4 regions of the Exiguobacterium sp. SH0S7 genome follow, and region 1 is predicted to be linked to each of the others. Evidence: riboswitches for the same ligand, from Rfam matches in the RefSeq annotation. Region 1 holds a riboswitch; each other region holds the start of a gene.
What was found. A riboswitch is a leader RNA that binds a small molecule or an ion and turns the genes downstream of it on or off. The one in region 1 is predicted to bind S-adenosylmethionine.
Positions count from the first base shown of each region.

Region 1 (4,604 bases):
GACAGCGTCTGGTAACTGTTCACGTCGAGACTGCCTTCGTCGAGTGCGGTGTTCGGCGTGTTGTAGTCGTTGAACACCTTGATGTCGAGCTCGAGGCCATCCTCGGCCGCGAGTTCTTTTACTTTCTCGGCGATCTGCTGGTGCGGCCCACCCGTCACGCCGATCGTGAGGGCTTCTGTGCTGAGCGATTCGCTCGCGTCCGATTGGCCGCACGCCGACAAGGCGATGGCCGCGAGTAGAGATGTTCCTGCGAGTACTGTTTTCTGTTTGATGTTCATGAATGATTCCTCCTCCAAAATAAAAGCCCGCTACTCATAAAGAGTGGCGGGCACGACAAGTCAAAGACAGTCGGACACGCTCATCTCCCAGACGTTTCGTCTGTTGGAATTAGCACCATGATCATTACGATCTGGTTGCCGGGTTTCATAGGGCCAGTCCCTCCACCACTCTTGATAAGCTATCGGTCTTATTTAATTGTTATCATCTTACTTTTAATTCTTTTATTTGTAAACAGAAAATACTAAATTTTCAAAAATTATTTTCAAATAGTCAATATCGAGCGTTACGGGTGAACGTTGCAACTCGGTCTCGACCCGGACCGCGTCGACCAGTTGCGGTATGTCGGCCGGCACGAGTCCGAGCGTCTCAAGTGACGTCGGCGCGCCGATCCTGGCGAGCCACGCCTCTAAATATGGGGCGTCAGACGAGCCACGCAACCGTTCTTGGACAAGGAGGCCGAATCCGACCTTGTCGCCATGTAAGAACGGGTGGGTCGACTCGAAGCGGCTGAGCGCGTTGTGAACGGCGTGGGCGACGGCAACGCGTGTCCCGGCGTCCCCGAAACCACCGACGGCGCCGCCGACGGCGAGGATGTGATCGACCGCGAACCGGGTCTCTGGCCCATACGCGGTGAAACTGGACTCACTCAAGTCGAGTTCGACGAGCCGGCCGCATTGCTCGGCCAAGGCGAGACCGGTGTTGACGCCGGCGTCAGGCGAACTGTCGCCGCTCAAATAGCGGGCCTCGTAAAACTTGGCGACCGTGTCGATGACGCCGGCCCGGAAGTAGTCGTACGGCGAGTCGGTCACGACCCTTGCGTCGACGATGACCCGCTCGATGACGACGCGGAACACGTCGTAGCGGACGTATGCCCCTTGCTCGTCATAGATGACGCTGAGCGGCGTGAAGGCGGCACAGTTCGAGGCGAGCGTCGGGATGACGATCAGCGGGACACCTTGCCGGTAAGCGACGAGTTTCGCCGTGTCGACGAGCTTACCCCCACCGATGGCAATGAGGACGTCCACATTTTTCAAACGGAGCCGTTCGACCTCAGCGTCCGTGCATTCGCCGCCGAACAGCGATGTCGGATAGGCAGTGATCGCTGGCAGGACGCGCTTGACGACGTCAAAACCGTTCTGTCCGCGCAGCACGTGAGCACGACGGCCATCGATCAATTCATCGAGCCGCTCGAGCGCGTCATCCGCATGGTCGTACTCGAGCACGGCTTGGCGGATCATGCCCGGACCTCTTCATACGTCGCAAACAGTTTCTCGATCCGCTCGACGGCCTCGTCGATCTTCGGCTCGGCGGAGACGAGCCCGAACCGGACGTACCGCTCGCCTTCTGAGCCGAAGAAATAGCCCGGCGTCACGGCGACCCCTGCCTCGTGGAGCAGCTTATGGGAGAACGATTTGGCGTCCCCGTCCGGCACTTTCGCCCAGACGAAGAACGAGCCACTCGGGGCCGTGATGTCCCATCCGGCCTGACGTAACCCGTCGACGAGCCGGTCGCGGCGGGCCTCATACAACCGTGACAAGTCGTCCCGGAGCGAACGCGGTGACTCGAGCGCGGCGATGGCCGCCTCTTGGATGGCCGAGAACACGCTCACATGGACGTGGTCCTGGTACGTGTTGATCGCCTCGATGATGTCGCGGTTGCCGACGGCGAAAGCGACCCGCCAGCCGGACATGTTGAACGCCTTCGACATCGTATACACCTCGATGCCGATGTCTTTCGCACCCGGCGCCTGCAGGAAGCTCGGCGGGACGTGACCGTCGAAACCGATGCTGCCGTAGGCGAAGTCGTGGACGACCATGAGGTCATGCTTATTCGCGAACCGGACCGTGTCGTCAAAGAACGCGGGCGACGCGACGGCGCCGGTCGGATTGCTCGGGTAGTTCAAATACATGAGTCGCGCCCCCTGCGGATCGAGCGTCTCGTAATCAGGAAGATAGCCGTTCTCTTCCCGGAGGACGAGGTCGTGGACGACCGCTCCGGCGAGACGTGCCCCCGAGATGTAGTCCGGATAGCCCGGGTTCGGTAGCAACATGCCGTCACCTGGTTCGAGCACACATTGCGGGAGCGTGATGAGTCCCGACTTGCTGCCGATCAAGATGGCCACTTCGGTCTCGGCATCGAGCGCGACGCCGTATTCGGTCTGGTAGAATGTCGCGACCGCTTGCTTCAGGCGCGTCTGTCCCCGGAACGGTCCGTATTGGTGCGTCGCCGGGTCGAGCAGGGCCGTCTGCAGCGCCTCGCAGATCGAGGCCGGTGTCGGCAAGTCGGGCGTCCCTTGGCCGAGCCGGATGACGTCGCGGCCTGAACGCTCGAGTGCGGCGACTTCGGCGGCGAGTCCGACGAAATGCTGGGGTGGTAACGTTTTAAGTAGCTTCGAGCGTCTGTCTGTCATGAATAGTCCTCCTATGCAAAAACACCCCTTTCCGCGGAAAGGGGTGTCGAGATACGGACGTATTCAAACAACCACCTTTCCATCTCTCAAGGTCACCTTGCTGGAATTAGCACAGTATTGAAACAATCTGTTGCTGAAGCTTCATCGGGCCAGTCCCTCCGCTTCTCTTGATAGAAAGTGTTTTTATATGCAATTGATAATTTCTGTAATATGTCATTTAGTAAACCAAACGTTACCAACCTTGTCAATCCTTATTTCAAAAATTCCTTACCGCTATTGAATCCCGGTAAAAAAACGTTCATAGTAAAAGGTGAACGTTATTCTGCAAAATTTACAGCATGAGGGGATAGACCATTGGAACTAAACCGTCAGTTAATATGGAAGTTGAGCGTGATCGGACTGATCCTGCTCGTCCTATGGAAAGTCATCAGCGAGCCGGACACGATTTCTCGGGTCCTGCAGTATGCGTTTCAGCTGTTGACGCCGATCATAATGGGGATTGCCATCGCGCTGCTCCTCAACACCGTCCTATCCTATATAGAAGAGCGGTTCCACTTGAAGCGTTATCAAGGCTTGTTGATCGTCTACGTCACGTTCATTGGGATCCTCGTCGTGTCAGCGGTGACGCTGTTCCCACGCATCTATTCGAGTGTCGCCTCTCTCATCGAGGAGCTCCCGTTTTACATTCGCCAAATCGACGGCTTTCTCGGGCAGCTGAAAACGTATGTCGAGGAGTATAATGCGACGCTTGCCCAGGCCATCGACTTCAATCGGTTCGAGGAACGGTATTCCGGATGGGTCGAGACGGCCGTCGTGTCTTCGGTCGGTTACGTATCGAGCTTCACGATGACGTTGATCAACTTGCTGATCGGGATCGTCATCTCGATCTACTTGTTGAAAGACAAGGAAGTGTTCGCCCGGATGTTCAAGCGTCTGCTGTATGCGATGTTCCCGGTCGCTTCGGCGAAGACGACGATCGACATCTTCCAAGAGATGGACTATATCTTTAAACGCTACATCATCGGAAAGTCGCTCGACTGTCTCATCATCGGCGTGATGGCTGTCATCGGGCTCTTGATCATCGGTGCACCTTACGCGCTCTTGCTCGGTGTCATCATCGGGGTGCTGAACTTCATCCCATACGTCGGACCGCTCTTAGGGATGATCCCGGCGTTCATCATCACCTACTTCTACGACCCGTTCACGGCCCTGCTCGTCTTGTTGTTCATTTTCTTGCTGCAACAGTTCGACGGACTTTGGCTCGGGCCGAAAATTCTCGGCGACAGCGTCGGGATCACCCCGTTCTGGGTCATCACATCGATCATCATCGGGGGGAGCCTGTTCGGCCTCGTCGGGATGTTCATCAGCGTACCCGTGACCGCGATGATTCAAGTCGTCTTGTCCCGGTTGATCGATTATCGGCTCACCCGAAAGAATTTAAATGAACTGTTATGACGCAAGTCAAAATATGTTGACACATTTCAATAATCTGTCATACAGTTGAAAAGAAGAGTAAACTTACAGAAAGGAGGACCCGCCATGTCAGTCATGACGCAGCCACATCGTATCCAATTTCATACTGACAGGTCGGGGTCTTCCGTTTCATGAACTGTAGTCACCCGCCTGTCTTCCGAGGCGTACATAAGCAAGTAGGGACGAGTATGCCTCCGTGCATCCTTCGTCCCTTTTATTTTGTAGAAGCAGGTGAAACGCATGATTCAATCACTCAAACGGCTCGACCGTAACATTTGGATTCGCTTCCTCGGCGAGACGATCACCGGTGTCATGATGTTCATGATCGCCCCGTTCCTCGTCCTCTATTACAGCGACAAGCTCGACAGCTACGTCCAAGTCGGCGTCATCTTGGCGACCGGACCGATCATGGCGCTCATCGGCTCGGTCGTCGGCGGTCGTC
Region 1 is NZ_SJVA01000001.1:58,807-63,410, forward strand. It holds gene EVJ22_RS00315 (MetQ/NlpA family ABC transporter substrate-binding protein) at 1-278, opposite strand, end outside; SAM riboswitch class I at 356-459, opposite strand; gene EVJ22_RS00320 (iron-containing alcohol dehydrogenase family protein) at 501-1,517, opposite strand; gene EVJ22_RS00325 (aminotransferase class I/II-fold pyridoxal phosphate-dependent enzyme) at 1,514-2,689, opposite strand; SAM riboswitch class I at 2,766-2,866, opposite strand; gene EVJ22_RS00330 (AI-2E family transporter) at 3,044-4,144, shown strand; gene EVJ22_RS00335 (MDR family MFS transporter) at 4,403-4,604, shown strand, end outside.

Region 2 (4,604 bases), on a different contig from region 1:
GTTCACATTCTGTTTCTCGTAGATCGGCACCCAGCCCTCTGTCGTCACGAAGATGCGGACGGCGACGACTTGGCGGTCGTCTTGAAGCGTGAAGTAGTGGCGCGTGTTCACCGGGACCGAAATCAAATCGCCCGGATTGAGCTCGATGTTGAAGTAACCGCGTTCGGCGTCGTCGATGGCGAAGATGCCGTGACCGCTGACGATGAAGCGGACCTCGTCGTCCGTATGATGGTGTTCCTTTTGGAAGTTGACAAGCAGTTCGTCCAAGTTCGGTGTCGCGTCAGACAGCGAGATGACGTCGGCCGTTTGATAGCCGCGGCGCTCTGACACGTCTTGAATCTCGTCACGGAACGTTGCGAGGATGGCTTGCTTGTCTTCGTCCGTCAGTTCGTAGTTTTCTTGAAGCGCGATCGGAAGTTTAGCGATGTCCCACTGCTCGTACAGGATGCCGCGCGATTCTAAAAATACGTTCACTTCAGATTGGTCGACGAGACGTTCTTCAGTTTGTTGGAAATAGACAGTTGCCATAGAAAGTTCCTCCTTATGAATGGACGCCTAAGGCGCGTAGTTTTAACGTGTAGCTGAACAAAAATTCGTATGCTTCTAAATAGCGCTTCGCCGCATCCGGCGTCTCGCCCCAGACCGTGATGCCGTGATTACGGATGAGGACGGCACCGGCGTTTGAATGGACGTGAGGCGCGAAGGCGGCCGCGAGCGTCGGGATGTCGGCATGATTGTCGATGATTGGGACCCGGACGACCGCGTCCTCTTCCCAATACCCGAGTGCCTTGATGATCTCTTGCCCCGTGAAGACGACCTCACCGTTCACGGCGTGGAGCTCGGAGATGACGTTGTTGTCGACTGTGTGCACATGGAGTGAACACGCCGCCGCGGTCTTGTTGAACACCTCGACGTGTAGCAGCGTCTCAGCGGACGGTTTGCCAGTTTGTTCGCCAAGCAAGCGACCGGCCGCGTCGACGAGGACGAAATCGTCCGTGGTCCGTTTTCGTTTATCGCGTCCGCTCGCCGTGACGAGGAAGGTCAGCGGGTCGTCGGAGACACGAATCGCCAAATTGCCACTCGTTCCTGGGAACCAGTCGCGCGCGGCGAGTTCGTCTTTAATGTCGGCGAGTTCAAGCCAACGTGCGGTCACGCTCATACGTGCACCTCCTTCATGTGATGGGTGATGTCGTCGAACGTCTCGAACGGGGCGTAGGCGATGCCTTCCGCTTCACAGAGCGTGATGAGTTGCCCACGGGCGTAGACGAAATCGGCCCGTTTGGCGATCTCGAAGTCGGTCACCGAGTCACCGATGACGATCAAGCGATCAACGGGATCGACGATCGTCCGGGCGATTGTCGGTTTGCAGCAACCACAATCATTCGTACAATGCGCGTCACAGGCGTAGGGCCAGTCGACGCGTACCGTCTCGTCCGAGAAGTCGGCGACGTTACAGTAGATGTGGTCCGGCGCGACGTGGTCTTGCAAGATCGGGTGCACGAAAAAGTCCATGCCGCCGCTGACGACGTCGAACTTCCAAACTTGTTGCCGGACTTCTGCCAAAAACGTCGAGAACCCTGGGCGCAAGGTGATGCGGTCCAGCAAGTAGTCACGGTACGCCGAAGCGTCAGCGCTCGGCAACAGCTGGAACATCTGTCCGACCCCGGAGCGGATCGAGATGTCTTGAGCGAGCACGTCGTCTTTGAGCGCGTGCCATTCGGGCGGTGCGAACGCCCGCATCAAAGCGATGATGTTGTCCTCGGCCGTGATCGTCCCATCGAAGTCACACAAGATGTGAATCGTCATTGTTTTGACCACGCCTTTAGCGCGGACTCGAGCTCGTTCGTCTGGCTCGCCACGCCTAATACTTGCTCAATCGCTTGTCGGAACGCCCGGGCCCCGGCAGCCGCGCCGTCTGGGTGACCGTGGATGCCGCCACCGGCGTTGATGACGACGTCTGTGCCGAAATCACGGATGATGTCCGGGATGAGCCCCGGATGGATGCCGGCCGACGGGACCGGTAGAATCGGCTTCGTCCAGTGCGGCCGAGCACTGCCATCCCGAATCGTGAACGCCTCATCAGGCGGTGTCGCAAGTGAACCGTATGGGGACGGGAACAGCGTCAAGTCGGCCCCCGCGAGGCGGATCAATTTTCCGAGCAAGAGCGAGTGGCTGATCGAGCCGGTCAAGGCCCCGGCGAACGCGGGATGCGCCAAAATCGGGACGTTAATTGTTGGATCGCTCGCGAGTTCGCGGAGTGTGTCGAGCCCGTATGTATAGACGTTGAACAACAGTGCCGTCGCGCCCGCCTCGATCAAGCGGAGCGCTTGGTCACGCAGCCCGAACACCGGACCGCTGAGCGTGATGGCATAGAGCGAACGTTTCCCGGTCGTTTTGAACTGTTCTTGGATGACGGCCGCTCCGATTTTAGCTCGTTCAAGCGACGGAGTGAGCGGGTTGTCGTATAGGATTTCATCATCTTTGACGATGTCGATGCCGCCGGCGAGCTGGTCTCGAAGTTGCTGTTCTAAGAAGCGTAAATCACGGCCGATGATCCCTTTAAAGATGCTCATGACGAGCGGGCGATCATGTACGTCGAGCAACTCACGAACGCCTTGAACACCGAACTTTGCTCCGGGGAATTCAGATGCAAGCGTTTCGGGTAACGTCAAGTCGATCAAGCGTACCGAGTCATCGAGCGATAATTTCCCGAACGTCGTCGTCAAGATGGATGAGAAGTCGGGCGTGACGTTATGGAGCGGATAACGGATTGTGAAGCGGCTCGTTGTTTCCGTATGCGTCGTTGAGACGACCTCGCCCCGATACGCCTTTAATTGTTCTTGCTCTAGGTGAGGCAGTTCCGTCCACGTGCCGACGGTCAGTTCGAGGGCGATTTTCTCGGCGACAGTCGCGACGCGGTCCGTCCGGCTGATTTCATATGTGGCAGTAATACTCATGTTCGTTCCTCCTTCCGGTCAAACAAAAAATGACCCCATGCCGAGGCAAGAGGTCATCATAAAAAAATGAACTCTTATCTCTCAGCTTACGCTGCAAGAATTAGCACCGTGCCCAATCGGGTCGGTTGCTGCGACATCATCGGGCTTGTCCCCTCCGTCTGCTCTTGATAAGAATGTATTTTGAAGTTGTGAAATTTAATTGAATTTTGTCACACAATATCCGGTTCGTCAATTCCTTTTTTTGAGAAAAAAAGTTTGAGTTCGTTGTTACTATATATGCATAAAAAAAGTGACCGTTGCTCCAGCAAATTGCCGTTGACAAAGGTGGGGTCGAGTCCGTAATATTCATCACAACAAGTTCACACAATCGAATACGACACTCTTATCGCGAGTTGGCAGAGGGAATTGGCCCGATGACGCCGCAGCAACCGACCAGTAGGCACGGTGCTACATCCACCAGACATACGTCTGACAGATGAGAGGAACATCCGTTACGGCTGTGCCTCTTTCTCGCGGAGAAAGGGGCTTTTTTTGTGGGGAATATACCGAAAGGGGAAACAGACATGGCTTATCAACCATTTACAGAACAGACAGTCGTCGAGCACGTCAGAACGTTAGGGTTACTCGAAGACGGGGGCATCGCGCATTGTGAGGAGATCGGGGACGGCAACTTGAACCTCGTCTTCCGCATCCGTCAAGGCGAAACGAGCCTCATCGTCAAGCAGGCGCTACCGTATGCGAAAGTCGTCGGCGAGAGTTGGCCGCTCACACTTGAACGGGCGTGGATCGAGCAGCTTGCGTTGCGCGAATTCGCCAGTGTCGTCCCGCGTTTCGTCCCGGTCGTTCTCGGCAGTGATCGGACGCTCGCCTACACGATTTTAGAGGACCTGTCCGACTTTGATATCGTCCGGACGGGCTATTTGGAAGGGAAAGCGTATCCTGAACTCGCCCGTCACATCGGTGAGTTTTTAGGGCAGACGTTGTTTGAGACGTCCGACTATGCGGCCGGCCCAATCGAGAAGAAGCGGAAAGAACGGGATTATTACAACCCGGAACTGTGCGACATCACTGAAAAACTGATCTTCACCGATCCGTACAAAGATGCCGAGTCGAACAACATCGAAACCGCGCTCCGTCAGGACGTCGAAGCGCTTTGGCGTGACCAGAAATTGAAAGTGGAGGTCACGAAACTGAAAGTCGGTTTCGTCACGAAACACGACGCGCTCTTGCACGGGGACTTACATACAGGCAGCATCTTCGCGACGCAACAAGAGACGAAAGTCATCGATCCAGAGTTCGCTTTTTACGGACCGTTCGGCTTTGACATCGGGCAAATCGTCGCCCATTTGACGCTATCGACGTTCCATGACCCACTCAAACGGTTCGAGCGGTTCACCGACGTATTGACGGTATGGGAGACGTTTGAAAAGACGTTCCGGACGAAGTTTGAGACGGCGGTCGAACCGTTCAACACGGACGGGTTCGTCGATGAACTACTTCAAACCATCTTTAGCGACACGATCGGCTATGCCGGATGCGAACTGATTCGCCGCACCATCGGCCTCGCAGGAGTCAATGACCTCGAGACGTTACCGGAAACGGTCCGGCTCGAGCGGAAACGGGAAGCGCTCACGCTCGGCACGACGC
Region 2 is NZ_SJVA01000004.1:142,670-147,273, forward strand. It holds gene EVJ22_RS08885 (1,2-dihydroxy-3-keto-5-methylthiopentene dioxygenase) at 1-528, opposite strand, end outside; gene EVJ22_RS08890 (methylthioribulose 1-phosphate dehydratase) at 542-1,159, opposite strand; gene EVJ22_RS08895 (2-hydroxy-3-keto-5-methylthiopentenyl-1-phosphate phosphatase) at 1,156-1,806, opposite strand; gene EVJ22_RS08900 (2,3-diketo-5-methylthiopentyl-1-phosphate enolase) at 1,803-2,957, opposite strand; SAM riboswitch class I at 3,029-3,131, opposite strand; SAM riboswitch class I at 3,337-3,439, shown strand; gene mtnK (S-methyl-5-thioribose kinase) at 3,521-4,604, shown strand, end outside.
Region 2: linked by a shared signal. The riboswitch ahead of EVJ22_RS08900 (2,3-diketo-5-methylthiopentyl-1-phosphate enolase) and the one ahead of EVJ22_RS00325 (aminotransferase class I/II-fold pyridoxal phosphate-dependent enzyme) in region 1 are both predicted to bind S-adenosylmethionine.

Region 3 (4,604 bases), on a different contig from region 1:
TTGTTTACAACCGGTGTCCTTGATGTTCCGGCGATCGAGCCGCTTCCGTTCATCTTGATCGCGTTGCTCGTCATCATTTTCCAAATGGACTCGATTGAACGGAAAGGCGTCTATTTCACGTTTTCAGAAAGCATCGTCCTCATCATCTTTTTATTCTTTGATTTTGAGACGGCGCTCCTCGTCAACCAAATTGGACTCCTCGTCTTTCAGTTCGCCAACTTAAAACCGCGCGTCGCGCTCCGCCGCTTCCGGTTCACTTATCCGTGGAACGCGATCACGTCATTTTTAGAAATCGCCATCCCGGCAAGTGTTTACTTGGCACTCGGCGGTGAGACCGGTCTTGGCTTCTATTCGCAGGATTCGTTCGTCCCGCTCCTCGGTCTGATCAGCGCCATCATCTTGAACACGATTGTCCAAAAATATCAAGTCGGCTGGTGGTTCCGCGTCGATATTCCGGTCCGAGATTTTCTGAGTATCGCTTTTTACACGTATATCGTCAGTTTCGTCTTCATCTTTGCCGCGTCGTTCTTCCGTGAGACGAACTTGCTCGTCGTCAGTAGCATCGCGGCCGCCCTCACGTTCTTTATTAAGCGGTTGATGATTCAAAAAGGGCGCCAGGACGCGTTCAAGTCATTGATCGAACAGTACGATGAAGCGAAAGAGGCAGTCTCCCTGTCTCAAAGCGAGGCTCAGGCGATTGAAGTGTTCTTGAGTCAATGTGAGCGCCTCAACCAATATGATAAAGGGTTTGTCGAGTTCGTCCTGTTCGACCGAACGCTCTATTTCGATTTGTTGACGCGACAGCCAATCGACCGTCCGCTCGTCTTCGACTTGATGGATGCGCGCCATCCACACGCCAAGTCTGTCGATTATGAGATGCGTTTCGAATGGGACGCAGCGTTGTCAGATGCGTTTCATGACGACTACCACAGCTTCATCTCGGTCCAGTCAGAAGAGATTGACGGGATCCGCACACGCATCGTCATGATCGGTGAACACGTCTATGGCTATCCGCCCATCATTCAAAACGAGATGGTAAAATTGTTGAAATCATTCAACCGAACGATCAGCCGGTGCCACGAACGCGACCGCCTATACACGGAAAGCCGCACCGATAGCTTGACGCTGCTCGCCAACGCGCGCGCGTTCTACGAGTATGGGATTCAACAAATCTCGGACGGTTCGATGTACCCGATCTCGGTCGCGATGCTCGACATTGACTTCTTTAAAAAAATTAATGACACGCACGGTCACCAAGTCGGAGACAGCGTGCTCCAAGAGTTCGGGCGGCGAATTCGGCAAGTGCTCCGGACCGATGACTTTGCGGCCCGTTACGGGGGCGAGGAGTTCATATTGCTGCTCAATCATTGCGACGTCGACCAAGCCGTCGATATCGCCGAACGGATTCGGCAGAAGATTGAAGATAAGCCGTTCCGTGTCGATGGGGTCGATATTCCCGTGACCGCCTCGATCGGTGTCGATACGATTCAAGCGTTCGGCGACAAACGGCTTGACGATACGATCCGTAACGCTGACCGGGCCCTTTACGTCGGCGGTAAGTACGCCGGTCGTAACCGCGTCGCCCATTACAACTTTTTGACGACATGACTTCCCCCCGCGTCCACTGGCGCAGGGGAATTTCTGTTGACAACCCGATTTGAAACAGGTACGTTAGGAAACGTGTCTAACAACTACATCATGACGACTTTTTATCAAGAGAGACGGAGGGACTGGCCCTTAGATGTCTCGGCAGCGGGTAACCTGTGCCAAATCCAGCGAGCGTTCTGCTCGAAAGATGAAAAGGGTGTCTCTTACAGAGAGAGCCTTTTTCGGAAGGCTCTTTTTTTCTATTCTATTAAATGAGGTGAATCAATTGGAACAACCAACAGCTAACAAATGGGCACTCTTGCCTTTGCTCGTCTTCCTCGTCTTCTTCATCGGAGCAGGTATTTATTATGGCGACTTTTACAAGTTTCCGGTACTGATCGCGGCGTTGATCGCTTTAATTGTCGCTGCGATGATGACGAAAGGAAGCGTCACTCAGACCGTCGAGCGTATCGCACAAGGCGCCGGTAATCCAGGCATCTTGATCATGATATTCATCTTCCTGCTCGCCGGCGCGTTCTCGAGCGTCGCCGGTGCAATCGGTGCGATTGACGCGACGGTCAATGCGGCCTTGACGTTCCTGCCACCGTCACTCTTACTGAGCGGACTGTTCGTCATCGCTGCTTTCATCTCGATGGCGATGGGCACATCGACCGGTACGATTGCCGCGCTTGCCCCGATCGCGCTCGGCATCCATCAAGAGAGCGGGGTCAATATCGCAATCGCGGCCGCGGCCGTTGTCGGCGGGGCCATGTTCGGAGACAACTTGTCGTTCATCTCGGATACGACAATCGCTGCCGTAAGGACACAACGGACGAACATGCGCGACAAGTTCCGGACCAACTTTTGGATCGTGCTCCCGGCCGCAATCATCACGACTGTCCTGTTAGCCGTTCTCTCAAGCGGAGAATCGACGATTGAAGTGGCCGCGTTCGAATGGTACAAATTGATTCCGTATCTCGCCGTCATCGCCCTCGCCTTGACCGGACTGAACGTCATCCTCGTTTTGCTCGGCGGCATCGCGCTCGCTGGCATCATCGGGCTGATTGACGGAAGCTTGGCCGTCACGACTTACGTCACGGCGATGGCCGACGGCATGATGGGGATGGCCGAGATTTCGCTCTTGACGTTATTCATGGGCGGACTCGTCGGGCTCATCTCATATAACGGTGGACTCACCTATTTACGAGACGCACTCACGTCACGGATTGAACGCCGGGCTGGTGCGGAATGGAGCATCGCCGGGCTCGTCAGTGCGACGAACGTCGCGACGGCGAACAATACGATCTCGATTCTCGTAGCAGGCCCGCTTGCCGCGAATATCGCCGATACGTATGACATCGAACGGAAAAAGTCAGCGAGCGTACTCGACATCTTCTCGTGCGGGGTACAAGGACTTCTGCCTTACGGGGCGCAGCTCCTCATCGCCGCCGAGTTGACGAACACGGCGTCACCCGCCCTCGTCCCGTATATGTTCTATCCGTTCCTCCTGTTCATTTGCGGAGGTTTGGCGATCGTCTTCAACTTCCCACGTTTCAAAAAAACCAACTGAGCAAAAATCCTCGAAGGCGGCCGCCTTCGAGGATTTTTATGTTCTCGCTTCACGTTTACGTTTGAGCTCTTCGTTCCGTTTTTTGAAGGCGCGCCGTTTGAGAAGTTCTTCGAGACCCCGGCTAATCGCCCACAATACGAGCAAGAGCAAGCCGAGCATCGACAAGCGGAACGGGCTTTGGATGAACTCTTGCCACTGATCACCGATGACCGAGAAGATGATGACGACGAGCAGTTTCCCGAATCCGGCCGCCAATACGAACGTCCGGAGCGGCATTTGAATCAAGGCGAGTAAGTACGTGATCAAACTGACCGGGATGAACGGCAACGAATATAAGAATCCGAGCGAGATTGGACTCATATGGTTGATGCGATCGAGCCAATAGACACCCTGTTTATGTTTTTCGAGCCAACGCGTCATCGGTTTGCGGAACACGTAACGGACGGCGGCGAACACGAGGAGTGTCCCTGCCAAGCTGCCGATCCACGATAAGAGCACACCGAGCCAGAAGCCATACGTGGCCGCGTTCGCCGAGATGATCAAGACGAGCGGGAGAAACGGGAAAATCGCTTCCAGGAACGGGGCCCCGAGTCCAGCCCAAGGACCTCCCGGCAGTCCTTGGAGCCATTCAATGATGTTCAATATATATTGTTGGAGTGATGTGAGCATTTCAGTTTCCACCTTCGGCTTTCGTTACTACCTTTTACCCGAATTCGTTCAAGAGGACGCATCTCCCTGCTCTCCTCAAAAAAAAATAAAAAGTATTTGCGAAATTTCACTGTGATATCTATCATATAATAATGGACTTGTGGTTGCAGGCAAGTTCATTCGTCGAACGACACAACCCAACGTTCGTTTTCCTGCAAAAAACTGAACACAGGGGAGCAATAACATGGAAACAAAACCAATGCGGGTCTTGCTGTACTATAAGTACGTCAACATCGAAGACCCAGAAACACTAACACAACAACACCTCAAGTACTGTAAAGACCTCGGGATCAAAGGGCGTATCTTGATTTCTTCCGAAGGAATCAACGGAACGTGCTCGGGCACTTGGGAACAAACCGAACAGTACATGAACGATTTGAAAGCCGATCCATACTTCAGCGACATCGAGTTCAAAATCGATGAAGTCGAAGAGCATGCTTTCAAGAAAATTTTTGTCCGTCACAAACAAGAGCTCGTGACGTGGCGCTTTGATGGTGAGTTCGACGTGCCGAAACAACACGGTGCGTATCTCGAACCGGCAGAATGGAAAGAGATGATGAATCGCGACGATGTCGTCATCCTCGACGTTCGTAACAACTACGAGTACGATCTTGGCCATTTCAAAAATGCGATCAAAATCGACGTAGAGGCTTCTCGTTACATGCCAGATTGGCTTGAGGAGAACAAAGACCTCTACGAAGGGAAAACACTTCTCACGTACTGTACCGGAGGCGTCCGT
Region 3 is NZ_SJVA01000012.1:10,845-15,448, reverse strand. It holds gene EVJ22_RS13020 (GGDEF domain-containing protein) at 1-1,608, shown strand, start outside; SAM riboswitch class I at 1,707-1,802, shown strand; gene EVJ22_RS13015 (Na+/H+ antiporter NhaC family protein) at 1,874-3,157, shown strand; gene EVJ22_RS13010 (TVP38/TMEM64 family protein) at 3,194-3,826, opposite strand; gene trhO (oxygen-dependent tRNA uridine(34) hydroxylase TrhO) at 4,050-4,604, shown strand, end outside.
Region 3: linked by a shared signal. The riboswitch ahead of EVJ22_RS13015 (Na+/H+ antiporter NhaC family protein) and the one ahead of EVJ22_RS00325 (aminotransferase class I/II-fold pyridoxal phosphate-dependent enzyme) in region 1 are both predicted to bind S-adenosylmethionine.

Region 4 (4,604 bases), 490 kb from region 1:
TACTGTTTTCCATGATTTCATTATAAAACCCTCCATATGATTGTATTTGATTAAGCTGATCGCTTATCGATTTTTGAGACGAGTCGATCGCCGATGAACTGAACGACGAAGACGATGACTAAGATCAATACGGTCGCGACGAACGTGACGTCGCTTTGTGAACGCTGGAACCCTTCGAGGAACGCCAAGTTCCCGAGACCACCACCCCCGACGACTCCGGCCATGGCCGTGTAACCGACGATGGCGACGATCGTCACCGTGATGCCTGACACGATGGCCGGGAGTGCTTCCGGGAACAACACTTTATAGACGATCTGCCATTTCGTCGCGCCCATCGACTCGGCCGCCTCGATGACACCGCGATCGACTTCGCGGAGTGCGAGCTCGACCATACGTGCATAAAACGGGGCCGCACCGATGATGAGCGCCGGGAGCGCCGCCGTCGAGCCGAGCATCGTTCCGACGAGAAGGAGCGTGAACGGAATGAGCAAGATGATCAAAATAATGAACGGGATCGAGCGGAACACGTTGACGACCGCGCTGATGATCGTGTAAATCGGACGATTCTTCATCATGAGCGGTTCGTTCGTGACATATAAGAGCATGCCGAGGGCGAGACCGATGACGAATGTCGCGGCTCCTGCGACGAGCGTCATATAGAGCGTCTCCCACGTCTGTTCGAGCATGACTTGCCAATCTACATTAGGAAACATCGCTTTCTACCTCCACTTCCACTGCCTGCAATCGGATTGAGGCGATGGCCCGCTCGACTTCAGCCGGCTCTCCGATCAATTGGATGAATAGCGTTCCGAGCGCGCCGACTTGGGACTGCGTCACGTTACCGCCGATGATGTTGAAGCCGATGTCGTGCTGTTTCAACACTTCCGATAAAATCGGCTGTTCGGCCGTCTCGTTCAAGAACTTAAGTTTGACGATTTGGCCACTCGGATAACGTGCTTTCAAATGCTCGAACGTGAGCGACATGTCGTCGACGGCACCGATCTGTTTGACGAACTCTTTCGTGATCGGCTGTTCCGGATGTTGGAACACGTCCGCGACTTGGCCGGTCTCGACGACTTTCCCTGCCTCCATGACGGCGACGCGATGACAGATCTTTTGGATGACGTGCATCTCATGGGTGATGAGGACGATCGTCAGTCCGAGTTTCTTATTGATGCTGACGAGCAGTTCGAGAATCGAATCGGTCGTCTTCGGGTCGAGTGCGCTCGTCGCTTCATCGCAGAGGAGCACGTCTGGATTTGTAGCGAGCGCGCGGGCAATCCCGACTCGCTGCTTTTGACCGCCCGATAGTTGCGACGGATAGCTGTCTTCACGTCCGGCGAGACCGACGAGATCGACGAGCTCTTGGACGCGGCGTTTACGTTCACTGGCCGGTACCCCGATCAGTTCGAGCGGGAAGCTGATGTTCTCAGCGACCGTGCGCGACCATAATAAGTTAAAGTGTTGGAATACCATCGAGACGTTTTTGCGCACCCCGCGCAGTTCTTTCGGAGTGAGCTTCGTCAGCTCGCTCCCTGCGACGACGATTTCACCGCTTGACGGTGACTCGAGTCGGTTGAGCAGACGGATGAGCGTCGACTTCCCCGCCCCTGAATATCCGATTATTCCAAAAATTTCGCCGCTCTCGATTGTGAGCGACACATCATCGACCGCCTGGACTCGACCGTTCTTCGTGTCGAACCATTTGGCCACATTACGTAATTGAATCAATACCTTTCCCTCCTGACAACAAAAAAAGTACACACGTTTGAGCAAACGTGCGTACTTTATCGGTACGGACAACGATTGCTCTCATCTTCCAAGGTTCTCACCTTGCTGGAATTAGCACCATTTCGGATTGCTCCGCGGTTGCTGGGCGTCATAGGGCCAGTCCCTCAGCCTCTCTTGATAAGAGTGTTGTTTATTCGATTAGCTTTATAATAGCGACACATTATTTTCATGTCAAACTATTTTGTGCGAAAAATCAAAAAAAGGTGCCATCCGAGGATGACACAGAACGTAGCACCTTGAGTCACGGAAGGACAACCCATAGATGAAACTCTTTTGCCCGATCAGAGTGTTCATCCTTATATGGGGGATTCAAGCCATCCATCACTCGGCCTTAGAACGTACCATGCGGTTACGCGGTAGGTGTCCCTGCGCTTGATTTTTTTGGGGGACAATCGAAGGGAAGGTCCACCTAAAAGTCGCGTAAAGTGATGCACCGGCTGTTCTAAAACGTCTTGATGGCTGGAGAATCTCGTCCTATATTGTGTTCAAGTAAGATGTTGTAATGAATATACCATTCGTGAACTTTTTGTGTCAACTGATTATTTAAAATTTTCTGATTATTCTAATCATCCTATCTCATTTAACGAAAGATAGGACGTGCTGTACGTTTTGGAACGCATATAATCGGTCTTCGACTTGGCCGTCTTTAAGCTTTAACAGCGCCGGGACGCTCATCACTTGATACGCTTCTAACTCTTGCGGGATAAAGTTGGCGTCCTGCTTGTCAATCGCGAGTGTCGGGTCGACCGCTTCGACGACGGCGAGCATCCGCTCGGCCACAGCGCATGTTCCACACATCGGGGCGTATATATATAACAATCCGTCTGTAATCATTGTTCTCACCTCTTTTATAAGTATATGAATGTGAGCCGATCTGTTCAAAAGTTGTGCTCACCCCACGAATTTTCTGAATCGTTCAACATTTCCTGTTGACGCTTCACGAAAAGAGGCATAGTATGGTCATTAACTTTAACGCTTTCGTACATAACAGCATATACGTAGAAAAGGACAGGTGAATCGACTTATGACGGAACAAACGAAACTGACAGGCAAACAATTTTTGATGAACGTATTGAACGGACTCAGTCTCGCTATTTTAATCGCCCTCATCCCGAGCGCGTTGCTCGGTGAATTAACGAAAGCCATCTTACCGTATTTTCCGTCTTTGCAGTTCATCTTAGACGCGACGACGATCGCGATGCGCCTGCTCCCGGTCATCATCGGTGTCACCGTCGCGATGCAATTCGGACGCTCGGCGCTCGAGGCCGGGACGATCGGTATCGCGACCCAGGTCGGGAGCGGCGCTATCCGTATCGAGGAAGACGCGTTCCTCATGGCGGGAATCGGCGACGTCATCACGGCCGGTGTGACCGCCGCCCTCGCGACATATATGGTAATGCAGCTGTCGCCACGCTTAAAGACGTACACCGTCCTCGTTTTACCGATGACGGTCATCGTCATCGCCGGCGGAATCGGCATGTTCTTACTCACGTACATCTCACAGATCACGACGTACATCGGCACAGTCATCATGACGATGACTGAACTCCAACCGATCGTGATGGGCATGTTGATCGCGATGGCGTTCTCGCTCATCATCGTCTCCCCGATCTCGACGGTCGGGATCGCGACGGCGATCAGTCTGTCCGGTGTTGCCGCCGGGGCCGCTAACCTCGGCGTCGTCGCAGCCGGTTTTGGTCTCGCTATCGCCGGGTGGCAGATGAACGCGACCGGGACGTCGCTCGCTCACTTCCTCGGCTCACCGAAAATTCAAATGGCGAACTTCGTCCGTCGTCCGATCATGATGCTCCCTGTGCTCGCGAACGCGGCCATTCTCGGGGCGCTCGCCGGTATCCTTCGTATCGAAGGAACACCGATCAGTGCCGGATTCGGTGTCTCTGGACTGATTGGACCTGTCAACGCCCTGCACTTGATGCCAGGCGGATTCGCGCTCTGGAACGTCATGCTCGTCATCGTCTTGTTCGGCCTCATTCCGGTGACGCTCGGGATTGTCTTCTATCGCCTGTTCAACCGGACATCACTCATCCAGCCTGAACATTACCGCCTCGACTTCGACTAAATCAAAAAATCCCGGCTTCTCATAAAGAGAAACCGGGATTTTTGTTAGCCTTGAATCATCGTTTCATATTCTTCTGCCGACATGAGTTTGTCGACGTCCGTTGAATCGTTCAACTCGACTTCGATCATCCATGCGCCTTCGAACGGTGCTTCGTTGACAAGTTCCGGCGAGTCCGCGAGTGATTCATTCACCGCCGTGATTTTCCCAGAGATCGGTGCGTACAGTTCAGACACCGTCTTGACCGATTCGACCGAACCGAACGGCTCGTCGAGCAAAATCGTGCCGCCGACTTCAGGAAGTTCCACAAACACGATGTCCCCTAGTTCGCTTTGTGCGAAATCCGTGATCCCGATGCGGGCAACGCTTCCGTTCACTTCAACCCATTCGTGTTCTTTTGAATAACGTAGATTTGCAGGTACTTTGCTCATCTTGACTTCCCCCTCAAATAAATTAGAATCACATGTGTATTATAGCACTTAGCCCCAAACGTCTGTAAATGACTTTTCTGAAAAACCGACCGTCGATTTTTGACCGTCAGTGACGATTGGGCGCTTTAAAAGCATACCATTGCTGACTAAAAGCTCGATTTGTTCGTCTTCTGACAAATTCGGGAGCTTATCTTTAATACCTTCGTTACGATACACTTGCCCGCTCGTATTGAAAAACTTTTTGAGCGGTAATCCTGACTGTTGCCAGATCGACGTGAGTTCATCTTTTGACGGTGTCGCCTCGA
Region 4 is NZ_SJVA01000001.1:544,182-548,785, forward strand. It holds gene EVJ22_RS02800 (MetQ/NlpA family ABC transporter substrate-binding protein) at 1-21, opposite strand, end outside; gene EVJ22_RS02805 (methionine ABC transporter permease) at 51-713, opposite strand; gene EVJ22_RS02810 (methionine ABC transporter ATP-binding protein) at 703-1,731, opposite strand; SAM riboswitch class I at 1,810-1,915, opposite strand; gene EVJ22_RS02815 (thioredoxin family protein) at 2,368-2,625, opposite strand; gene EVJ22_RS02820 (PTS sugar transporter subunit IIC) at 2,816-3,871, shown strand; gene gcvH (glycine cleavage system protein GcvH) at 3,916-4,299, opposite strand; gene EVJ22_RS02830 (arsenate reductase family protein) at 4,348-4,604, opposite strand, start outside.
Region 4: linked by a shared signal. The riboswitch ahead of EVJ22_RS02810 (methionine ABC transporter ATP-binding protein) and the one ahead of EVJ22_RS00325 (aminotransferase class I/II-fold pyridoxal phosphate-dependent enzyme) in region 1 are both predicted to bind S-adenosylmethionine.